2 regions of the Limnohabitans sp. TEGF003 genome follow, and region 1 is predicted to be linked to the other one. Evidence: predicted binding sites of a transcription regulator. Region 1 holds the regulator's gene; the other holds the start of a gene.
The links. The regulator FNR, encoded in region 1, switches genes on or off when oxygen is low (the NO sensors DNR and NnrR bind a similar motif). The targets are predictions, from matches to a motif close to TTGATNNNNATCAA.

Region 1 (3,409 bases):
GTGTCGCTGTACCAGGCGCACCAAAAAATCTACCCACGCAGTGTGCAGGGCGTTTTCGCTCGCTGGCGTTGGTTGATGGTGGTCATCACGCAATTGGTTTTTTATGGCCTGCCTTGGCTGGAATGGGGGCAGCGCCAGGCGGTGCTGTTCGACCTGGGCGCTCGCCGCTTCTACATCTTCGGCCTCGTCCTGTATCCGCAAGACTTCATTTACCTGACGGCTTTGCTGGTCATCTCGGCACTCTCCTTGTTTCTGTTCACGGCAGTGGCAGGGCGTTTGTGGTGTGGTTTTGCCTGCCCGCAAACCGTTTACACCGAAATTTTCATCTGGATCGAGCGCCAGTTCGAGGGCGATCGATCTGCCCGCATGCGCCTGGATGCCGCACCGCTGAGCTTCAACAAAGTCTGGCGCAAGACGGGCAAGCAGCTCGCCTGGATCGTGTTCTCGTTGTGGACGGGTTTCACGTTCGTGGGCTACTTCACGCCCATCCGCGAGTTGACGGCATCGATCCTGTCGCTGGGCTTTGGCCCATGGGAAATTTTCTGGATCCTGTTTTACAGCTTTGCCACCTATGGCAACGCGGGCTTCATGCGCGAGCAGGTGTGCAAATACATGTGCCCCTATGCCCGCTTTCAAAGCGCCATGTTCGACAAGGACACGCTCATCGTCACCTACGACGAAGCGCGGGGCGAGCCCCGGGGTGCCCGCTCCAAAAAAGCCGATCCCCAAGCCCTGGGCCTGGGTTCTTGTGTGGACTGCACCTTGTGTGTGCAAGTTTGCCCCACGGGCATCGACATCCGCAAAGGCCTGCAGTACGAATGCATTGGCTGCGGCGCTTGTGTGGACGTGTGTGACAACGTGATGGACAAGGTGGGTTATCCGCGCGGCCTGATCAAGTTTTCCACGCAAAACGCGATGGACAAGGGCTGGAACTGGGCGCAAACGGTGCGCCGCATTTTCCGCCCCCGCGTGTTGGTCTACACCGCCGTGTTGTGGGCCATCATCGTCGGTGTCGGGGCATCCCTGTGGCTGCGCCAGCCTTTCAAAGTGGACATCGAACGCGACCGTGCCACTTTGGCCCGCATCGTTGCAGGCGGTCAGATCGAGAACGTGTACCGCCTGCAAATCATGAATGCAGCCGAACACCACTTGAACTTTGAGTTGCAGATCGATGGCTTGCCTGGCCTTAAGCTGGTGGGTGAGCCAGAGGTGCAAGTGGCCGCCACCGAGTCCCGCTGGGTCTCGGTGCGTTTGCAGCTGCCCTATGATGCGGCCGCTGCGGGCTCGCACCCGATCCATTTCCGCATCGCCTCACGCGCGCCCGATGGCCAAGTGGTGGGACAGTTGAGCGAGAAAACCGTGTTCCTGGTTCCCCGTTGATGGGTGACCTCCTTTTCAGAAAGACACACATGAACAACGCACTGCGCAAGCCCCAAGAGGGTCAACCCTGGTGGCGCTTTGGCCTGGTCTGGATGGTGGTGGGCGGCCCGGCCGTGGTGGTCGTGGCGGGATTGGTCACGTTTTACATTGCCGCCAGCAACCCCGACCCGGTGCTTCAGGTGACGCCGCGCAGCGCCATGCAGGAACGCCAGGGCATCACGCATGCTCCAGCCATGCAAGGCCGCAACCACGCGGCCACGGGCGAATTGCCCTCAGCGGTCCAGGCGCCTGCTGCCGCACCGACTCAACCCTGAGGCGAAGGGAGACACCATGCGGGCTCAACGTTGGATGTGGATTGCCTGGCCTGCCTTTTTGGTGGCCGGACTGATGGAAATGCTGGTGTTCGCCTTCGTCGACCCGCGAGACCTGCACTGGTTCGGGCGCGATCTGGACTTGTCCAGGCAAGCGATTTACACCTTGGCTTTTTTCGCGTTTTGGGGTCTGACCATGCTCTCCAGCGCCCTGACCACGCTGCTGGGCATGTCCCCGTTTGAAGTCAACCGCTGCCCGGTAGCGCCGGGCGATCGCCCGGCAGACTGTGCGCAGGGCGGCGTCAATGGCACGCGTTGTTGTTGACCAGACGCTGCAGGCCTTCGGTGTCCAGAATGCGGACATGGCGTTGTTTGACTTCCACCATGCCTTCCTCGACGAATTTGGAGAAAGTGCGGCTGACGGTTTCGAGCTTCAAACCCAGGTAGCTGCCGATTTCCTCGCGCGTCATGCGCAGCACCAGCTCGGACTGGGAAAAGCCACGGGCATGCAGACGTTGCACCAGATTCAGCAAAAAAGCGGCCAGTCGCTCTTCGGCCCGCATGCTGCCCAGCAGCAGCATCACGCCGTGTTCGCGCACGATTTCGCGGCTCATGATTTTGTGCACATGGCTTTGCAGCGCGGTCACCTCGCGTGAAATCTCTTCGATGCGGTCAAACGGCATGACACAGACCTCGGCATCTTCCAGGGCCACCGCATCGCAGGTGTGCTGGTCGTTCACGATGCCATCCAAACCAATGATTTCGCCTGCCATCTGAAAACCCGTGACCTGGTCGCGTCCATCTTCGGTGGCCAGGCAGGTTTTGAAAAATCCCGTGCGGATGGCGTACAGCGAGGTGAACTTCTCGCCGTTGGTGAACAAAGTGGTCCCGCGCTTGACTTTGCGGCGCACCGCCACCAGATCGTCGAGGCGGTTGAGGTCATGCTCGCTCAGGCCCATGGGCATGCACAACTCACGCAGGTTGCAATTGGAGCAGGCGACTTTGATGGCTTGGGGATTCATGGTTGATCTCATGGTTGAGAAATGGATTTGCCTTAGATCAAGTCTTGAGCTTATACCGAAAACGACCCCGAATTTCAGGGTATACCCTGTCTGTGCAGGAAATCCCGGGAAACCGGTAAAGCGTTTGACTTGAGTCAATACAAGCGTGGGGGCAAACAGGCAAAGTCGCACCATTGTTGTGAACACATTCGAATTAAGGGGCAGCCGCATGTCCGTCATCACGCCTGAATTGCTGACACGTTTTGACGTGCCCGGTCCGCGTTACACCTCCTATCCCACAGCGGATCGTTTCGTCGAAGCCTTTGGCGAGGCCGACTATGTGCAAGCCTTGGTGCAGCGTCAATCGGGTACGGTGGGCAAGCAGACACCGCTGTCCTTGTATGTGCACATCCCGTTTTGCGAATCGCTTTGTTATTACTGCGCTTGCAACAAAATCATCACCAAACACAAAGAGCGTTCTGCCGCGTATTTGAAATACCTCGGCAAAGAGGTTGAACTGCACACCCGGCACCTGGGGCGAGGGCAGTCGGTCAGCCAGTTGCACTTGGGTGGCGGCACGCCCACTTTCATGAGCGACGAAGAGCTGCGCCAACTCATGGCCATGCTGCGCGAGCATTTTGAATTCGTGCCGGGCGGTGAATACTCTGTCGAGGTGGACCCGCGCACCGTGGACGACAGTCGACTGGCCGTGCTGGC
Region 2 (3,409 bases), 1.2 Mb from region 1:
TCATCACCTTGGTGATGTTGGGCAAGTGGCTGGAGACCCGTGCCAAACGCCAAACGACCGAGGCCATTCGGGCGCTGCACGCGCTGCGGCCTGACAAGGCCCATTGGCTCAGCGATGAAGGCGAAATTGATGTGCCCGTTGCAGAAATTCTGGTGAATGACCGCATCGTGGTTCGGCCCGGTGAACGGTTTCCGCTGGACGGTGAATTGGTCGAAGGTCAAACTCAGGTAGACGAGTCCATGCTGACAGGTGAGCCTCTGCCCGTGAGCAAGGTGGTGGGTACGCGGTTGACCGGGGGATCCATCAACGGCGATGGTCGCGTGGTGATCCGCGTGAGCGCCGTGGGGCATGAAACGGTACTCTCGCACATCATCCGCTTGGTTGAAGACGCACAGGCCGCCAAAGCCCCCATTCAACGCCTGGTCGACAAAGTCTCCGAAATTTTTGTGCCCGTCGTGCTGGTGGTGGCCTTGGTCACGCTGGGGGTCTGGGTGCTTCAAGGCGCAGGCTTCGAAACGGCATTGATCCATGCGGTGGCGGTGTTGGTGATCGCCTGCCCCTGTGCCTTGGGTTTGGCCACGCCCGTGGCCATCATGGCGGGAACAGGTGTGGCTGCCAAAAACGGCATCTTGATCAAGGACGTCCAGGCTTTGGAATGGGCACATAAGGTGCAAACAGTGGCCTTTGACAAAACGGGCACGCTCACCGTGGGGCAACCCCGAATGGTGCGCCACGTGGTGGCGCCAGGGCAAGATCAGGATTTGGCCCTGACCTGGGCCGCGAGCGTGCAAAGCGGCAGCGAGCATCCCTTGGCCAGGGCGGTGGTGAGCATGGCGACAACTCACAAGCTGAAATTGCTGGAACCCGAAAACCTCACAGCAGTGCCTGGCCGTGGCGTGCAGGCCACATTGGGCGGACGCCAGATGATGCTGGGCAGTCTGCGCTGGTTGCAAGATGAAGGCATGGACAGCAGCATTTGGGCGCAAGACATACAAGCCTTGCTGGGCCAGGGTGCAACGCTGTCGGCTTTGGCAGAACGAACGCCATCGGGTCTGCAAGGCATTTTGCTCATGGCTTTTGGTGACGAACCCAAAGCAGGCGCAGCGCAAGCTTTGGCCGCGCTGCGCGAAAGGGGCTTGAAACTGGTGATGATTTCAGGTGACAACCAGGCTGCAGCCGAAGTCATGGCGCGCCGTCTGGGCCTGCGGCCAGAAGAGGGTGAGGTTTTGGCCAACGTGCTGCCTGGCGATAAGGCCGCCCAGGTTCAACAGCTGCGTGCAGGAGGGCGGGTGGTGGCGATGGTAGGCGACGGGGTGAACGATGCGCCTGCATTGGCCGCCGCCGATGTGGGCATGGCCATGGGCAATGGCACCGACGTGGCCATGCACGCGGCAGGCATCACCCTCATGCGCGGTGATGTGGCGCTGGTGGGTGCGGCGCTCGACATCTCGGCACGCACCGTGGCCAAGATCCGGCAAAACCTGTTTTGGGCCTTTGCCTACAACGTGGCGGGCATTCCGCTGGCCGCGTTGGGCTACCTGAACCCGGTGATCGCGGGTGGGGCCATGGCGCTCAGCTCGGTCAGCGTGATGAGCAACGCCTTGCTGCTCAAACGCTGGAAACCTTGAAATCCGTTTCTTAATTTTGGGAGGTCGCGCCTGCGGCCGAGCGTCTGCAAAGCCAAATCACCCATTCTTGACATGTGTCATGGTGCGCTTGGGCGCCAACCGGCAAACTGAAAGCCTTCAGAAACCGGAAACTATTTTCATGACACAGCACAGCGCGCTTCAAATCATCCGTGACGAACACGCCTCCTTGGCGGCCATGCTCCAGTCCATGCGCATGATGGTCCAACGCGGACCTGCAGACGACCGACGCAACTTCTTTGACGTGCTGCGTGCCATGCTGTTTTACATCGACGAATTCCCGGAGCGCTTGCACCACCCCAAGGAATCGAACCTTTTGTTCCCTAAAGTCGTGAAGCTGGCCCCCAAGGTGATGGGTGCCATCGACAAGCTGGAGCGTGATCACATGAACAGCGAAAAAGCAGCCCGTGACCTGCAGCACTTGTTGCTGGCATGGGAGCTGCTGGGCGCGGGCCGTCGCCAGGCGTTCGAAGAAGCATTTGAAAAATACGTCAGCTTCTATCTGGAGCACATGAACCTGGAAGAGTCCGTGATCTTGCCCGAGGCGCAGCGTTGTTTTTCAGAGGACGATTGGCGCGTGCTGGACGCAGCGTTTGCCGAAAACGCGGACCCGCTCACAGGCCATTACCCACCCACCCAGGCGTTTGAAAAATTGTTCAGCCTGATCGTGACCCGGGCACCTTCGCCCATTGGGCTGGGTTGAGGGGTCGCGGTTTTCAGAACATCCTTTTCAGAACATCCATTTGGTCCCGAGTGTCACCAGGTTTTGCCCCGCCTGGCGACCCACGCTGGCGTCCAGCTGCAACTTGGACAGGATGTTCGTGCGCAAGCCCGTGGCCCAAGTGGGCTTGTCGCGCTGTTGTCCATAGACCTCCACATGGGCGGTGACGTTGCCATAAGCACGCTCCCAAGCCAGCCCCCAAGTGCCGACGCGTTGGCTGCTGGCAAAATCCAGCGCCCCCAAATTGGTGTGCAGGCTGCCCAGGGTCGGGTGGTTGCAGGTCAACAGGGCATTCACATAGCCCATGGACGACTCCCCGGTGGTGCGGGCAGCGCCCAACACAGCACCGACATGGCAGCTGCGTATTCCACTCCTAATTGACCACCCGCGCCAATTCTTAGTGACCACCATTTCCAGTCGGAACTGACCACTCAGTCCAGCCACGTGACCAAAGTTTAAAAGTGTTGCGGTCTTGACCAGATAGACAGACTGACAAAGCCAGTCTGTCTATCCTTCAATTAACTAGATTGCATTTTTTTGCGAGCCATTGTTTTGCGCATGGACTCGCCCTTTGGAGACAGCCGATGGGATTGATGCACCACGCGGTCCAAGATGGCATCAGCCACAGTAGGGTCAGGGAAGAATCCGTGCCATTGGTCGGTTGGGTACTGCGTTGTGATGAGCAATGATCCAGTTCGCATTCGGCGATCAATCACATCTAACAAGAACTGCGACGCATGTTGGTTCATTTCTCCCAAACCCAGATCATCAAGTATCAGCAAACTTGGTTTGCTCAATGACAACTTCAGTGCAGGCAATGAACCATCTAACAGTGATTGGTTGATGGTTCCGTACAGATCGCTGGCTCGGTAAAACAGAACTGGCATTTTCAACCTGCATGCCTGTTGGCCAAAGGCACACGCAAGCCAAGTCTTGCCAACACCTGTTGCCCCTTGAATGATCAAGTTCTGTTGACGGCGTATCCAGTCACAGCTTGCTAGAGAAGCCAACTGTGCCTTGTCTAGGCCACGGTTGACTTTGT

Region 2: ACZ5RT_RS15125 (hemerythrin domain-containing protein) is a predicted target of FNR. The motif match lies at 1,696-1,709, and genes of this name have one in related genera.

What each region holds. Positions count from the first base shown of each region.
Region 1 is NZ_AP029225.1:2,009,143-2,012,551, forward strand. It holds gene ccoG (cytochrome c oxidase accessory protein CcoG) at 1-1,380, shown strand, start outside; gene ACZ5RT_RS09955 (nitrogen fixation protein FixH) at 1,410-1,694, shown strand; gene ACZ5RT_RS09960 (hypothetical protein) at 1,711-2,016, shown strand; gene fnr (fumarate/nitrate reduction transcriptional regulator Fnr) at 1,994-2,713, opposite strand; gene hemN (oxygen-independent coproporphyrinogen III oxidase) at 2,922-3,409, shown strand, end outside.
Region 2 is NZ_AP029225.1:3,171,068-3,174,476, forward strand. It holds gene ACZ5RT_RS15120 (heavy metal translocating P-type ATPase) at 1-1,628, shown strand, start outside; gene ACZ5RT_RS15125 (hemerythrin domain-containing protein) at 1,768-2,349, shown strand; gene ACZ5RT_RS15130 (hypothetical protein) at 2,377-2,811, opposite strand; gene istB (IS21-like element helper ATPase IstB) at 2,886-3,409, opposite strand, start outside.